Regions from separate parts of the Shewanella marisflavi genome, predicted to be linked through region 2. Evidence: predicted binding sites of a transcription regulator. Region 2 holds the regulator's gene; each other region holds the start of a gene.
The links. The regulator MetJ, encoded in region 2, represses methionine synthesis genes. The targets are predictions, from matches to a motif close to TAGACGTCTAGACGTCTA.
Positions count from the first base shown of each region.

Region 1: the regulator MetJ is predicted to act here: its motif matches at 1,943-1,960, upstream of metE (5-methyltetrahydropteroyltriglutamate--homocysteine S-methyltransferase).
Region 3: the regulator MetJ is predicted to act here: its motif matches at 1,672-1,689, upstream of CFF01_RS10450 (cystathionine beta-lyase).
Region 4: the regulator MetJ is predicted to act here: its motif matches at 2,185-2,202, upstream of metH (methionine synthase).

Region 1 covers NZ_CP022272.1:979,835-984,049, forward strand. Annotated here, with positions in the region: gene CFF01_RS04335 (HDOD domain-containing protein) at 1-541, shown strand, start outside; gene CFF01_RS04340 (hypothetical protein) at 634-900, opposite strand; gene CFF01_RS04345 (LysR family transcriptional regulator) at 970-1,869, opposite strand; gene metE (5-methyltetrahydropteroyltriglutamate--homocysteine S-methyltransferase) at 2,071-4,215, shown strand, end outside.
Region 2 covers NZ_CP022272.1:551,822-556,036, reverse strand. Annotated here, with positions in the region: gene CFF01_RS02490 (bifunctional aspartate kinase/homoserine dehydrogenase II) at 1-1,019, opposite strand, end outside; gene metB (cystathionine gamma-synthase) at 1,039-2,205, opposite strand; gene metJ (met regulon transcriptional regulator MetJ) at 2,429-2,743, shown strand; gene CFF01_RS02475 (sulfite exporter TauE/SafE family protein) at 2,821-3,561, shown strand; gene CFF01_RS02470 (conjugal transfer protein TraF) at 3,613-4,215, opposite strand, start outside.
Region 3 covers NZ_CP022272.1:2,388,961-2,393,175, reverse strand. Annotated here, with positions in the region: gene CFF01_RS10455 (CreA family protein) at 1-303, shown strand, start outside; gene CFF01_RS10450 (cystathionine beta-lyase) at 448-1,635, opposite strand; gene pdsS (proteobacterial dedicated sortase system histidine kinase) at 1,740-3,914, opposite strand; gene pdsR (proteobacterial dedicated sortase system response regulator) at 3,917-4,215, opposite strand, start outside.
Region 4 covers NZ_CP022272.1:761,805-766,019, reverse strand. Annotated here, with positions in the region: gene CFF01_RS03405 (FecCD family ABC transporter permease) at 1-57, opposite strand, end outside; gene CFF01_RS03400 (ABC transporter ATP-binding protein) at 44-889, opposite strand; cobalamin riboswitch at 1,093-1,273, opposite strand; gene CFF01_RS03395 (histidine phosphatase family protein) at 1,342-1,953, opposite strand; gene metH (methionine synthase) at 2,284-4,215, shown strand, end outside.

The DNA of each region.
Region 1 (4,215 bases), 430 kb from region 2:
TTCAGCGGCTAACGCTGGTGGTATCGTCTCATCGAAAAACCGTTCGTTAAAAGATGCCTTGGTGCGTTTAGGTCAGGTCAATATCTATCGTTACGCCTTTACCTTCTATCTGAAGGAGCGTTTGGACGAGTTGCCGCAGCCCTATAAGAAGTTGGTCTATGGTTACTGGGCGCTGACCGAGAGTATTGCTACCGATGCCGTCGATAGCCTGCATCATATGGAAGGAGTCGACATCAGTCCGGATGAGGTGCAGACCCTGGCGCTGTTTAGCGTGTTTGGCGAGATAATCGCCCTGACTGCCTTTGCCTATCTGAACGCCGAGTCGGAGCAGTCATTCCCGCTCTCTATCATTAAATCATTGATCGATAATCAGAAGCAGACCCTGACTCTGGAGGCGTTTGAGTCTCTTGGCCTTGACGAGGAGTTAAGGGAAGAGTTTATGATCGCCCATAACCTGCGTCAGACCCGCAATCCAAATTCGCCAGGTTTGGTGCTACGCCGGGTGCTCTCTATGCGAAATCAGCTGCTCAACCCGCTATAGGCGTTTTGACCAGCTAAAAGAAAACCTGCCAAGTGCAGGTTTTTTTGTGTCTAGAGTTTGAAAGCTTGAGTTCGGGCTTTCTTGCTTACCGGTTACAGCTTGTCGGTTGAGCGGCCGTCAATATCGGGTGTCGCCACCAGACGGCCAAAGAATTGGCTGAGACCATGGACTTTGCGAATATATTCGGCCCAGATGATGCCCAAAAGCGCCCCCATGGCTAAGCCTAAAAGTGGCGCGGTTAGGCTAGACGGCGACTGTTGCATGCTAAATAGGCCGCCGCTAAGCAGACCTAATAAGGAAGGGGATAAGACGATACCAAACCAGAGACAGGCTTGAACAAAAAGTGCTACAAGTTTCATACTAATCCTTTAGTGTTTCTCGAGCGATAACGCCAGTCTACCTCTAGGCTCACTGCTTGTATACTCGGCTCAGTGCCCCTGACGTTCCAGCCCCTCAGAGGTCACCAAATTCAGCCACTGCTGGGCGAGACGCGCGCTGCTGCCATTACTGCGATAGGCGCCGAACAGAGGGCGTTTTAGCCCTTCAGGGCCCAGTTTTACTGCCTTGAGCGACAGACCATGTGCCTCATTGATGGACCAACTCGGCAGGGCAGCGACGCCATCCTTACAGGCGATGCGTTGCAGCAACATGGCGGTAAGATCGCAGCGGATCTGCTTGGCGACCGGTACGCCTGCTGGCTCCATGAAGTGGCGATAGATATCCAGTCTGTCTAATGGAACTGGGTAGGTGAGCAGTGTCTGCTCGCTAAGCTCTGCTGGCGTGACATAGGGCGCATCGGCCAGCGGATGGTCTTTGGCGACCAGGAGTTTGACCTCGAAATCGAACAGGTGCTGGTAGGCGATATCATGATCAGGGATAGGATCTGAAGTGAGCACCACATCCAGTTGCCCCTGCTTGAGCGCAGTCAGCGAATCGAATAGATGACGGCTCGATAACTCAAGGTTAGTGTGGGGAAAGCTGGCATTAAACTGCTCGATCACCGGCATCAGCCAGCGAAAGCAGCTGTGACACTCTATGCCCACAAAGAGATCTTTCACCTCGCCGCCCAGACCGTTTTTCAGATCGATCTCAGTTTCTATCACCTTAGGTAAGATCTCTTCGGCCAGATTGAGTAGGCGAGCTCCCTCCTGAGTAAAAGAGAGGGGTTTGCTCTTACGCACGAATATTGCCGAGTTGATGCGGGTCTCCAATTCCTTGATCTGGTGGGATAAGGCTGACTGGGTGACAAAGCGCTTCTTGGCTGCGCCCGCGAGACTGCCGCTCTCTTTCAGGGCGACCAATGTACGTAAATGCCTAAGCTCTATCATTTTTTACCTCACATGAATTTGGCTCATGTTGCTCGTGAAATCAATTCGATTGCGAGACAACAGACTAGCACAATAAACTTCTAGACGTCCAGACGCCTGTTTATGTTTGTTGTGCAATTTCAGTTATCACACCTGGATTGCGATGACAGCGAAGGGCGCTAACCATGAATTTCGCTCATCTTAATGCAAAAGGTATACAATATGCAAACTCTAGATATTGCTTCATTAGGCTTTCCCCGTATCGGCCGTCAACGGGAACTTAAATTTGCCCTGGAAAAGTATTGGCGCGAAGAGATAGATCAGGCTCAGCTGCAATCGGTCGCCCGCGAGCTGCGTCAAACACACTGGCAGTGGCAGCAAGAGTCTGGGGTAAGCCAGGTGCCTGTTGGGGATTTTGCCTTCTACGATCAGGTACTCACCCTGAGCGCCACCATTAACGCTATCCCGACCCGCCATCGCAGTGGCGAGCAGGTGGATCTCGACACTCTGTTTCGCGTGGCCCGTGGCCGTGCTCCAACGGGAGAGGCGAGCCGCGCCGCCCAGATGAAAAAGTATTTCAACACTAACTATCACTACATAGTGCCCGAGCTCACGCCAGGCCAAAGCTTCGAGATCGCCTATGAGCAGCTGTTCGACGAGGTGGACGAGGCTAAAGCGCTGGGTCATCAGCCAAAGCCTGTGCTGCTGGGGCCTGTCAGTTATCTTTATCTTGCCAAGTGTGAAGGTGAGCTTTTCGATAAGCTGAGCCTGTTGCCTGAGCTGATTAAGGTGTATCAAGCCATCTTAACGCGCTTCGCAGGCCAAGGGGTGAGCTGGGTACAGCTCGACGAGCCTATCTTGGCGCTGGAGCTTGACGGTGAGTGGCTGGCGGCGTTCCAGCCGACTTACAAAGAGCTCAGTGGTCAGGGCGTTAAGCTGCTGCTGGCGAGCTACTACGGCTCAGTGGCCCATCATCATGAGGTGATTCGCGATCTCAAGGTTGATGGACTTCATCTGGATCTGGTGAGCGCTCCTGAGCAGCTTACCCCCTTTGCGGCAACGCTTAGGCCTGAGCAGGTACTCAGCCTTGGGGTGATCAATGGCCGTAACGTGTGGGCGGCGGATCTCGATATCTTGGCAGAGCGACTGCGTGGCGTGGTGGCGGATCTTGGTGAGCGAGTTTGGCTGGCGCCCTCCTGTTCGCTTTTGCATGTGCCTGTGGATCTGACGAGCGAAACTGAGTTGGCCCCCGAGCTTGCCAATCAACTCAGTTTTGCCAAGCAGAAGCTTGATGAATTGGCGCAGCTAGGTACCTTGCTGGTCTCGCCACAGAGCGATGAGGCGCAGGCGATAACTGGGCGTTGTCAGGCGAGGCGTCAGGCCCGTGAACAGGCGGCGAATACTGAGGTGCAGGCAAGACTCAAGGCGTTAACCTCAGCGGATTTTGAGCGCCATAGCGATTTTGGCGAGCGTCGCCTCAAGCAACAGGCCCGTTTTCGTCTGCCGCTGCTGCCCACTACCACAATCGGCTCCTTCCCGCAGACGCCAGCTATTCGCGGCCTGCGTAGCCGCTGGCGCAAGGGGGAGTTGACCGAACAGGCCTATGTTGCGCAGCTTGAGGCGGTGACTCGTGACAGTATCGCCCGTCAGCTTAAGTTGGGGATCGATGTCTTGGTCCATGGTGAGGCCGAGCGTAACGACATGGTGGAGTATTTCGGTGAGCAGCTCGAAGGTGTGGGCTTTACCCAGTTTGCCTGGGTGCAGAGCTATGGCTCGCGCTGCGTTAAGCCGCCGCTTATCTATGGTGATGTATCCCGTCGTCAGCCGATGACGCTCCAGTGGGCAAGCTTTGCCCAGAGTCTGACCGACAGACCGGTGAAAGGCATGTTGACCGGCCCTGTGACCATACTGCACTGGTCCTTTGCCCGGGAAGATATTGGTCGCGAGGAGATCGCCAATCAGCTTGCCTTAGCAATTCGTGATGAGGTGACCGATCTGCAGGCAGCAGGTATAGGCATCATACAGATAGATGAACCTGCCTTTCGTGAAGGCCTGCCACTGAAGGCCAGTGAGTGGCAGCACTATCTCGATTGGGCTGTGGCCGCCTTTAAGCTCAGCGCGGCAGGCGTGGAGGATGAGACTCAGATCCATACCCATATGTGCTATAGCGAGTTCAACGCCACCATAGATGCCATCGCCGCCATGGACGCCGATGTGATCACTATAGAAACCTCGCGCTCTCACATGGAACTGCTCAATGCCTTCGAAGACTTCGAGTATCCCAATGAGATAGGGCCCGGCGTATATGACATCCACAGCCCAAATATACCTAGCGTCGAGGAGATGGTGGGCTTAATTGAGAAGGCG
Region 2 (4,215 bases):
GCCAATGACCAATAGGCCAGTGGCGTCAGCCCTGCACGGGCAAAGCAAGCCAGTAACTGCGGCAACTCGACATCTATGGTCAAGCTGAATAGGCTAACGCTCGGCAGACTGGTCACCACAGGGGCACTGGCCGACGAGCTCTTTGGCGCGATCAGGGTGAAGTCGGTATGGGGGGCATAACTTGAGCGCACCGCCAGGCTAACCTCGGTATCAAACAGAGGCTGCAGGGTACGATTGTGCAGCACAGGGGAGCCCAGATGCGCCAGGCGATTCGCCTCGGTCAGCGACATGCTCTTAAGCAACTTGGCATCATTAATTCGGTTGGGGTCGGCGTTAAACACCCCTTCGACGTCGGTCCAGATGGTGACTCGCTCGATATCTGCCAGACTGGCCAACAGGGTGGCACTAAAATCTGAGCCGTTGCGACCAAGCAGCAGGGTATCACCCTGTTCATTGGCGCAGATAAAGCCGGTGATCACCAGACGCTCTTGAGGATGAGCCTCAAGCAGTGCCTGCACTCTTTGTCTCGACTCGCCTATGCGGATCTGCGGCACGGCGCCTTCATCGGCTACCAGCAGGGTACGGGCATCGACATCCGATGCGGCCACGCCAGATTCTCTCAGCAGCGCCGCCAGCAGACGCGAAGACCAACGCTCGCCGAAACTTACTACCTGGTTACGTTGATAGTCGTTCAGTTCATCCAGCGACAGCAGGCTACTCAGCTGCGACTTGTCGGTCGACAGGCGCTCTCTGAGGCTACGGGCCTGCTCGTTGGAGAGCAACTGTTCAATCAGGTTTTGCTGGTAACTCACCAGCACCTGTAACTCCTCTTGCCATAGCTGATTTGAGTCACACAGCTCCAGCAAGCGGTATAAAAAATTGGTACTCTTACCCGCAGCCGACACCACGATCAAATCATCGCTGTGGCCATGAGTCAGTAAAATGTGAGCGACGCGGCGGTAACAATCTGCATCCGCTAAACTAGAACCACCAAATTTATGCAAATGACATCGTGTCATTTTATGCTCCTCAAACCCTTTAACTACTTACCGCGATAGCCGCTTCTAAACCGGCGAGTATATCTGCCACCAGATCCTCACCATCTTCAATCCCTACAGACAAGCGGATCAGGGTATCTTTTACACCCGCTTCGCGACGCGCCTCTGGGTCCATCGCTCTGTGGGTCATAGTCGCAGGTACTGCCACCAGACTCTCCACGCCCCCCAGACTCTCGGCTACCGAGAAGTATTGTAACGCATCTAAGAAGGCAACGAGTGCCGATTCACCGCCTTTTAACTCAAAACTGAGCATTGCGCCGAAGCCCTTCTGCTGTCTAGCCGCAATTTCATGGCCAGGATGCTCGACAAGGCCCGGATAATACACTTTTTCTACCGCCTTGTGGTCACAAAGCAGGGCCAAAACCTTCTGGGCGTTGGCCTGATGTTCACGAATACGCACCGAGAGAGTTCTTAATCCCCTCAGGGTCAGGTAGCTGTCAAAAGCCGAACCGGTCAGCCCCAAAGTATTAGACCACCAGTGCAGTAACTCGCCGACCTCAGGTTCTTTGGCCACCACGGCGCCGCCGACAACATCGCTGTGGCCGTTAATATATTTGGTGGTCGAGTGCACCACTATGTCGGCGCCGAGCAACAAAGGTTGCTGCAAGATGGGAGACAAGAAGGTGTTATCCACTACAACCTGTGCCCCAACCTGATGGCTCGCCTGTGCAATGGCTTCAATATCGACCACCCTCAGCAGCGGGTTAGAAGGTGTCTCAAGCCACACCATCTTAGGCGCTTGTGATAGCGCTTGGCGTAACGCGACATCATCGGTTTGATCCACTACGGCTAACTTAAAGGCCCCCTTCTTCGCGAGGTTGGTAAAGAGTCGATAGCTGCCGCCATAACAGTCATGGGGCACCACCAAGAGATCCTCAGGCCCCAACAGGCTGGTCACAAGAGTGATGGCTGCCATGCCGGTGCAGGTGATCACGCCTGTAGCCCCTTTTTCCAACTCGGCAATTGCATCGCCCAAGATTGAGCGAGTAGGATTGCCCGAACGACTATAATCGAATGCCCGCGGCTGTTGATGCCCTTCAAACGAGTAATTTGTCGACAGATAGATAGGCGGCACCACGGCACCATGCTGAGTGTCTGACTCTATGCCTTGTCTTACGGCGGCGGTGGCTAGTTTACGCTCTGTCATCTTCAACTCCTCAATTCGAATCTGGGCAGAGACCTCTGGCAAAAGAGATGTCTGGACGTCTAAATGTACCTAAGCCAACGGGTAGCGTCAACAACTTTAGACGTTTAGACGTCCAAACATTTAGAAATCTATTTGCAATTACCAAAAATTAGAGGCAATAATTTGACTGTATTTTGTAAGGGTTTAAAATCTGCACCGAATTTGAGAATTTACAGGTGAGTCAATGACTGAGTGGAATGGCGATTATATCAGCCCCTATGCTGAACATGGTAAGAAGAATGAGCAGGTAAAGAAGATCACTGTATCTATTCCTCTAAAGGTGCTTAAGGTATTAACCGATGAGCGCACTCGGCGCCAGGTCAATAACTTACGTCACGCCACCAATAGTGAGTTACTCTGCGAAGCTTTCTTACATGCCTATACTGGCCAGCCACTGCCGCACGATGATGACCTGTCTAAAGATAAACCCGACAGCATTCCAGCAGAGGTAAAACGCCTAATGACCGAAATGGGCATTGAGTGGGAAGAGATGGAATAACACGGCCACACACTAATCGACAGAGGGATCGCTAGGCGATCCCTCTTTAGTTTTCACACTTAGTCTGGACTATCCCTGTGCCTGCACTTCCGCTCGATCCACAGATCTTGGCGCTCGCCTCGCTTATCGTCTTTGTCGGCGCTCTCACCCAGAGCCTTATCGGCTTTGGCATGGCGATAGTAGCCTCACCGTTACTTTATCTTATCGAGCCCTCATTGGTTCCGGCGCCCGTGATTTTAATGGGTTTCTCTATCGCCCTATTGACCCTATTTCGTGAACGCGGCGCCTTGGAGTTTAATGGGCTGCAATACGCCTTGCTCGGTCGAATCCCAGGTGGATTTATCGGCGCTGGTTTACTCTTGTTCGCCCCACAAGCTATCTTAGGACTCACAATCTCCATCATTGTCGCAATTGCCGTAGTGCTGAGCCTGCTCAGGGTTAGCCTGGTGGTCAATCGACGTTCTCTCTTTAGCGCTGGCGTGATCTCGGGGATCTTCGGCAACATAGCTGCCATCGGCGGTCCGCCATTGGCTATCTTACTCTCGGGCAAAGATGCCAAGCAGTTTCGCGCTGCATTGTCGGCCTTCTTTATCTTCAGTTCCGCCATCGCCATGGTGATCTTAGGGCTGACAGGGCTGCTTACCCCGCAACACTTTTACTCCTCGGCCTTACTACTGCCCTCAGTGCTGCTTGGTTATCTGATGGCAAACCGACTCGTCGGACGCATAGACAAACAAAAGACCCGTATGATGACGCTTATCCTCTGTAGCCTGAGTGCTATCCTATTGGCCGCCAAGTCGATAACGAGTCTGCTATAAAATAGAAAAAGCCGGCAATATTGCCGGCTTTTCGATTATCGCTACCTTAGGCTAAAAATGATAAGAAGTTTGAATCACGCCGCCAAAGGCATCGTCACTGCCCACTAAACCGGTAAGATCTAAGTTAAAGAAGCGCCCTATGGTAAAGCCCGTACCTAAGCTATAGAGGTTACTACTGGTATCTTTCATATCGTGGCGATAACCCAAACGCAGCGCAAACCAATCTGTGGCTCTCATTTCACCACCTATGCGCCAATATTGTGTTTCACCCAGCTCGTCAAAGCGCTTATGACCATTGAGATCCACATCGGACGTCAAACTGAACTTATCCCAATCATAGGCAACACCTAAGGTGTATAAGGCCTCGATGCGATAGGTAAACTGACGCCCCAAGGTCTCAACGGTATCGAGCTTCTGACTCACCAAGTTGCGTCCAGATAGGCCCAGAGTTAAGCCTTCTATGGGCTGCATGGCCACGCCGATATCCAAGTTAAACACGCTTTCATCGTTGCGATACTTGTTGTCGTCAAAGTCATCGACATCGTAGTTATTAGCACTGACCACATAGTTATAGGTATCTATACGCTGAAGCTTGGGAGAAATCCCCACCGCTATCGGCATATTGACTATCGAGAGTGGAAAGCTCAAGGCAAG
Region 3 (4,215 bases), 1.8 Mb from region 2:
GCCGATCCTTCAGATATGGGGATTGCTTGTCGTCAAACCGGACCTATATTGCCTGGAGATCTCGCCAATATCGACAAGAGTCCAAAGGGCGAGGTGGTGTTTAAGGCATCTCTAAGCATACTGTTTAAGTCGCTAAAGGTGAGACGCATCTATGACGCTGATAACCAGACGCTGATTTACCTCTCCTATTCGACTAAGGAGACTGATGGCAGCCATAAACACAGCCTGTCCACCGTGCCGCTTTATGGCACACAGGCTTGGCAAACGAGTGGCTCAGCAAATGGACAGCCAGCGTCAAACTAAAATAAGTAGAGCCAAAATAAGTTGAGCCAAAAACAAAACGCCGTCATCTTTGACGGCGTTTTGCTGTGGGTTATTTACGCCAGTGTAATTGCTGCAGTTGAGTTGCCACTGTTTAATCACTATGGGTAAGACGTAGGTAATGCATTACTCGTTGCGGCCATCTAATACCGCATTATAGCGCTCAAAGCCGGCCTCGAGATCTTTGATGAGATCGTCAGGGTTTTCCAGCCCCACATGCAAGCGGATCAGGGGTTTGCTGCTGTCCCACTGAGTGGCGGTGCGCAGCTTGTCGATACCAAAAACACCCAGAATCAGACTTTCATAGCCGCCCCATGAGAAGCCCATTTTAAAGTGCTGCATGTTTTCCACAAAGGCGGTGATCGACTTGATGTTGCCTTCCTTGAGTACAAAGGAGAAGAGGCCGTTAGACGCGCTGAAATCGCGCTTAAAAAACTCATGCCCAGGGCAGGTGGTAAAGGCGGGGTGACGCAGGTGATCCACCTCTGGGCGCGTAGCCAACCAATTGGCAACCTTAAGGGCATTTTTTTCATGTTGCGCCATGCGAACCCCAAGGGTCCGCAACCCACGGCTGGCGAGGTAGATATCGTCCGCCGAGGTGCATTGCCCCATGAGATAGCTGTTTTCTCTAAGCTGCTCCCAATGAGCCTCGTTGGCGGTTGCCGTGCCCAGCATCACATCTGAATGGCCAACAATATATTTGGTGGCGGCCTGAATGGAGATATCGACGCCCAGTTCGAAAGGGCGGCTGTTGATAGGGGAGGCCCAGGTGTTATCCAGCATAACCACCAGACCATGCTCATGGGCAATGCGGCTCAAGGTCGGCACATCTTGCACCTCTAGGGTGATAGAGCCGGGAGACTCAAGAAACAGCACCTTGGTATTGGGGCGGATTAGCGCCTCAATACCTTTGCCGATCAGCGGGTCGTAGTAGGTGGTTTCTATGCCAAAGCCTTTGAGCAGCTTGTCACACAGATCCCGTGTGGGTTCATAGGCGGTATCGACCATCAAGAGATGATCGTCTGCCTTGAGAAAAGAGAGTAGTGCGCCCGAGATGGCGGCTGAACCAGAGGGATAGAGCGCGGTGCCCACGCCACCTTCAAGTTCGGCAATGGCCGCCTGAAAGGCAAAGTGGGTAGGGGTGCCGCGGCGGCCATAAAACATCTCGCCATTGGCGCGGTTTTTAGTGGCGTAACGCATCTCTTCTATGGTGTCGAATACCACGGTGGAAGCGCGAAATACCGGGGGATTGATCACCCCCTTACTCCATTTCTTGTCACGGCCGACGCTAACTATCTTGGTCTCTTTTTTCATCCCATCTACTCATCTTGGCTAGGCAATGCAGCCATCTTAACATCTATACGGCTAAATGAAAGTGAGATTTACTTATGTGTTTACCCTGGCAAATCGGCCTGCATCTATTGGGTTTTAAGTGGCAGACGGATGTGGATAGCGACACCTATGGCTTGATTGTCTTGCATCAGATTTTCGGCGCGAATACTGCCGTCGTGGAAATCGGTGATCAGCCTGGCAATATAGAGTCCTAGCCCTAAGTGAGGCTTGTCTTGCACTTTCTGGTCGCGTACCGAGACCATGGACTCGAAGATCTGTTCGCCCATGTTCGCCGGCAGAGATGGCCCTTGGTTGCTGACGCACAGCAGTGCCTGTTTGCCCTTGGCTTTGAGTGACACCTTGATGGGCGTTTCAGGCTGGCTAAATTCGATGGCATTGGCGATCAGCTTGTCCATTAACTGGGCGATATATTCAGGCACGCCGCGCATCGGCATCGGCTCCTTATCGATCTCCAGTTCAAAGCGCTGATTGGGGTAGGTCATCTGATAGCCCTGCATACAGCCGGCGATCACCTTGTCGAGGGGGAAGTTATCGACATCGGCATCGGTCAGGGCTTCTTCGAGGCGCGTCGCTTCACTCATGTTATTGAGGATCATATTGAGTCGGCTAACCCCTTCATGGGCTCTGTCCACATATTTTTGATGCTGAGGCGGCAGTCCCTGGCTGTTGAGGTGCTCAAGCGATGAGCGAACCACGGCTACTGGCGTACGCAGTTCATGGCCCAGACGGGAGGACATATTCTCCAGATAATGGGTATATTGGCTCAAACGGCTGACGATACTGGCGAAACTGCGGCTAAGATCGCCAATTTCATCACGCACCTTTGACCCGACAATCGCCTTTCTGATCCGTCCCTGGCTGTCGATCGCCTGCTCTGCGTCATCGCGTAACTTGCGAATACGGCTGGAGATACTGGAGGCGAAGAAGAAGAGCGCCAGGGTGCCCATGCTCATCACGGTTAAGATCACGTTGAACAATTTCTCGAGCGCTTTGTTGCGCAGGGTACGGATGCCGTGGGTGGTTTCCTCGGCGATCACCACGCCCATGACGGTGTTATCGATCCAGATGGGGCTGGCGGCGGCGAGGATCACCGCCTTGCCATCGGGCGACAGGCGCCAGGTGGAGCCAAACTGACCGGCTAAGGCCTTGCGAATATGGCTGCCCTCCAATACGGTCGAGTCTTTCAGGGAGTCGACAAAATGTTTCGGCGGCGTGGTCAAAATGCGGTAGTAGAGGGGATGCAAATAGTTTTGCTTAAATCGCCCCCAGAAGCTGTCGGGTGTCTGTTCTGTGGCGGTTTGCGCCCAGACATTGGTGCTGCTGTAGATATCGCCGGATTTAGCCAATACCCGGCCATGGCGATCCACCACCCAGATCCGTGAGCTGTTATGGCTCATCCCCTTGATGATGCTTTCAATTTCTGGCGAAGGTACAAGCACAGTGCCTAGCTTGGTGACATCGTCGGTGGCCGAAGTACCGACAATCGCCTCAACATTGCGTTTACGCCTGTCGTTGACATCGACGATGGCAAAGCCCAGCTTGCTGCCTACCATCTCCAGCGGCATTCTGAGTTCTATGTTGTAGCCTTTTTCGGTTTTGAGCCATTTGCCCTGTATGCGCACTTCTGGAGTAACCGGTTGAGAGCGTTTGGGATCGGCAGGCAGTTCGAAGGCGCTTATCCAGCCATCGCGTATGGTGGCGACGATATAGCGGCGAAAATGACCATCGGGCGCCAAGGTGGCGATGGCCAGATGGTCGTTATTGTCGATTCTCAGGCTGTTAGTGCCGCGGTAGATCACCTTAGGATCGGTTACCTCGAAATAGGCGTACAGGTAACCGGCGTATTTACCCACCATATGGGTAAAACTGACATTAAGGGGCTTGCCGTCATCGGCCTTAAATAGCTGGTGGTCGGCGCCATAAACCAGGGCGCGATGACGATTGTTTTGCCACTCGCCTAATTTGCCATCTAGGTGTATGGGACCGCTTAAAGGATAGGCGTAGAGATCCCGTCCTTTTTTTACCTGTGACAGGAAACTGGCTTGTTTGTCGAATAGTTTAGGGCGTTCGTGTAGAGCGGTGGCCAGGGCCTGAGTGGTCCCTTCCAAGGTTTTTTCCTGACCATAGCGCAGGTATTTTTCCATCTCCCACACATACTGGTAGCCCAACCAAGGCAGGCAGAGCAGAAACAGGGAGAGGATGGCGACCTTAGTGCGCAGGCCGATGGGTAGATTAAACATGCTTAGTCTTGGTTGTCCCAGCGATAACCCATGCCATATACGGTATCTATGCAATCAAATTCAGGATCTTGGCTAATAAATTTCTTACGGATCCGCTTTACATGGGAGGTGATGGTGCTGTCGTCCACATAGATCTTGGCATCTTGCATCAGCGCTTGGCGACTGCGTACATGTCCGGGGTGTTTGGCCAGGGCATGTACCATCCAAAATTCGGTAACCGTCAGCTCGATAGGCAGCTGTTTCCAGTAGACCTGAATACGGTTGACATCTATGGTCAGGTTGCCGTGCTCTATCATGCCAT
Region 4 (4,215 bases), 210 kb from region 2:
GCAGGCAAGCGCCAGTGAGCGCCTGGCGCTATGATCGCCACGGTTAAGGCTCAACATGATTTGCCTCCTGCTCACCGTGAGATTGGGCCTGCTCGCCGTAATAGCCATAGAAATAGTGGATCTGCGGATTACCATGCTGGGGATGAGGCGCCACCTGACAACAGACACCGAAGGTGTTGGCGATCTGGGCTTCACTCAGCACCTGCTTAGGCGTCCCCTGAGCCACGGCCCAGCCGCGATCGAGCAACAACAGCTTATCGCACATGGCACTGGCAAGATTCAGATCATGGATAGAGATCACCACTGTCACCCCAAGGGTCTTAAGCAACTCAAGGATCTGGATCTGATAACGGATATCCAGGTGATTAGTGGGCTCATCGAGGATCAATAGCTTAGGGCGCTGCACTATGGCGCGGGCGATCAGGGCGCGCTGCTTCTCACCGCCCGAGAGGGACTCGTATGCCTGCCCGGCGCGATCGCTTAAGCCCACTGTCTCCAAGGCGCGGCGCACCGCCTGCTTGTCGGCGGGGGTCGTCATCGAAAAGGCGCTCTTGTGAGGCGTCAGCCCAAGTGCCACCAGCTGCGCCGTGGTCATGTCGAAATGCTGCGGCGTATCTTGCAGCACTACGGCGACCTCACGGGCAAAGGCCCGGGCACTCAGGCTGGCGATGGGTTGGCCAAACAGCTTGATCTCGCCGCGACTCGGGGTAAGAAAACGATAGAGGCAGCGCAGCAGGCTGGACTTGCCGGCGCCATTGGGACCTATAATCCCCAGCATCTTACCCTCTGGCAGATCCAGCTTGACCCCAGAGAGGATGGCGCGCTCGCCGCAGCGCCAGCTGAGATCCCGCACCGACAGCGCCGGGCGCGCACAGGCGCCATCGCCGATGGCTGCACCAGCACCTGTGTCTGTACCTAAAATAGCACCGTCACTGGCGCCGAGAGACAGGAGTGATTCTGTTTGTGATGGCTGACTAGGGGCGCTCAAGGTCGCGCCCTCCGGGGAGCAGCGCCGAGGCGCCCTCGCCCTTGGGCCAAACTCGGCCCCGAGGTATTCTTCATCTATAGGCTCCCTCAAGTCACCCGCTTGAGATAGTAGTTAGAGAGTAGGCAGGTATCCTGACTCGTGGCGACCCGGGCGATAATACGACCTGGCAGCACACTCACAGTTGCGGGCACAGTTTGGGCTAACGGCACTTGGCCTTCCCCAATTCCCTATTAAGTCCGAGTTATTCCCTGTGGGATCTCGACACCTTACTCCCGGCGCAGGCGGTCCCTGCGCCCGGTTATTATGCGGTATTTCCGCCAAGAGACAAGGCGAAACACAAGTTAGTCCATGGCTTATTCGGCGTCATGCCAGTGCAATCGCCAGTAGCCTTCCCCCCCCTTGTCGCGGTAATGACTTATCTTAACCACGCTGGCGTAATCCAGGCTCAGCTGGGTGTAGAAGCCTACCGCTCGCTCTACCCCAAGGGCCTTGGCCATCAAGTGACGGATCACCCCGCCATGGGTGATCAACAGCAAAATCTCACCGCTATGCTGATGTACCAACTGCTCGACCATCTCGTCGATACGCTGCTCAAAGGCCGCCATGGTTTCAGCCTCAGGCAAGGGATTTTTCCAGGGGTCTTGCCAATAGGCGCTCAACTCAGCGCCATGCTCGGCGTGCAGCTCAGGAATGGGCTGACCATCCCAGCGGCCGAAATAGATCTCTTTTAAACCAGCATCTAACGCCACCTTGATCTGACTCTTGCTAGTCAAATGCTCGGCAAACACGCGGCAACGCTTAAGCGGCGAGCTGATCACCCTGTCTACCGGCTCCGGCAGCTTGGCAAAGGCGAGTTGCATCTGAGCAAAACCTATCTCTGTCAGGGGCAGATCGCTGTGCCCCCTCAGCAGGTTACCGCCTTCGCATTCGCCGTGTCGCATCAAATAGAGTGTCGTTTGCGTCATATCCGCAGCATTAAACCTTTTCAAGTTAAGTCGCTAGCAGCATACCCTTATGGCAATAAGCTTGGCAACGCCAGACAATTAACACATTGAAAAACTTTCAAATTAAATATCTTTGTCGGCCTTTCCATACAATGCAGTTTAAACAGGACGCAGCGGCGCAACTCTCGAATTTCATCCGGGTTTACGCTTATACTCATTTGACTTGCCCTGGGTATTATAAGTCGATTAGTATAGACGTCTATACGTTTATACATCCAAAACAAAAATAGTGCGTCGATGAGCTAGACGCAGTCAGTTTAGGCAATAGGTCAGTTGAAGTAGGTAAAAGTTATGGCGACCCCATCCCCTGTTCAAAACGTAAGACAGATTAACGACGCGATCCGCGAGCGACTCAATAACGAAATTTTGATCCTCGACGGCGCCATGGGCACCATGATCCAGAACCATAAACTGGAAGAAGCCGACTTTCGCGGCGCGCGCTTTGCCGATTGGCCCTGCGATCTTAAGGGCAACAACGACCTGTTGGTGCTGACTCAAGCTGAGCTGATTAAACAGATCCACAAGGATTACCTTGAGGCTGGCGCCGACATCATAGAAACCAACACCTTTAACGCTACCCGTGTGGCCATGGCCGACTATGAGATGCAGGAGCTGTCACGAGAGATCAACCTTGAGGGCGCTCGCCTCGCCCGCGCCGCCTGTGACGAGGTGACCCGCGCAACTGGTCGCCAATGCTATGTTGCCGGGGTACTGGGGCCCACCAACCGCACCTGCTCTATCAGCCCGGATGTCAACGATCCCGGCTATCGCAATATCCATTTCGACGAGCTAGTCAGCGCCTATATCGAGTCCATCGAGGCCCTGATAGAAGGCGGCGCCGACATCATCATGGTAGAAACCATCTTCGATACCCTCAACGCCAAGGCGGCGCTGTTTGCCATCGAAACGGTATTCGACCAGCTGGGCCAACGCCTGCCTATCATGATCTCAGGCACCATTACCGATGCCTCGGGCCGCACACTGACGGGCCAGACCACAGAGGCCTTCTATAACTCGCTGCGCCATGTGAAGCCACTTTCTATCGGCCTCAACTGCGCCCTGGGCCCACAAGAACTGCGTCCCTATGTGGAGGAGCTGTCGAAGATCGCCGAGTGTTATGTCTCCGCCCACCCCAACGCCGGCCTGCCCAACGAGTTTGGCGGGTACGACGAGACGCCAGAGGAGATGGCCGAGGTGATAGGCCCCTGGGCAGAAGAAGGTTTGCTCAACATTATCGGCGGCTGCTGCGGTACCACACCTGAGCATATCAAGGTGATCCGCGCGGCTGTCACTAAACACAGCGCCCGCACATTGCCTAAACTGCCCGTAGCCTGCCGCCTGTCGGGACTGGAGCCCCTAACCATAGACGCTGACTCCCTGTTTGTGAACGTGGGCGAGCGCACCAATGTCACCGGCTCGGCCAAGTTTCTGCGACTGATCAAGACTGGCGAATACGAAGAGGCACTGTCGGTCGCCCGGGATCAGGTAGAGAACGGTGCCCAGATCATCGATATCAACATGGATGAGGGGATGCTCGACGGCGTCGAGGTGATGCAGAAGTTCCTCAACCTTATCGCCTCAGAGCCAGATATCAGCCGGGTACCTATCATGATCGACTCCTCCAAGTGGGAGGTGATCGAAGCCGGACTCAAATGCATTCAAGGCAAAGGGGTAGTCAACTCCATCTCCCTCAAGGAGGGCGAAGAGAAGTTTATCGAGCAGGCCACCCTGGTAAAACGCTACGGCGCGGCGGCCATCATCATGGCCTTCGACGAGGTCGGTCAGGCCGACACCATGGCGCGCAAGATAGAGATCTGTACCCGCGCCTACCGGGTATTGGTTGATAAAGTGGGCTTCCCGCCAGAAGATATTATCTTCGACCCTAACATCTTCGCCATCGCCACCGGCATCGACGAGCACGACAACTATGCGGTGGACTTCATCGAGGCAACGCGCGAGATCAAGCGCACCCTACCCCATGCCATGATCTCAGGCGGCGTGTCCAACGTCTCCTTCTCCTTCCGCGGCAACAACCCGGTGCGCGAGGCGATCCACGCCGTGTTCCTCTACCACGCCATCCAGGCGGGGATGGACATGGGCATAGTCAACGCCGGACAGCTGGCGATCTATGATGATATCGATCCCGAGCTTAAGGCCAGGGTTGAGGCTGTGGTGCTAAATCTGCCCTGCCCGGTTGAAGGTTCTAACAACACAGAGCAGCTG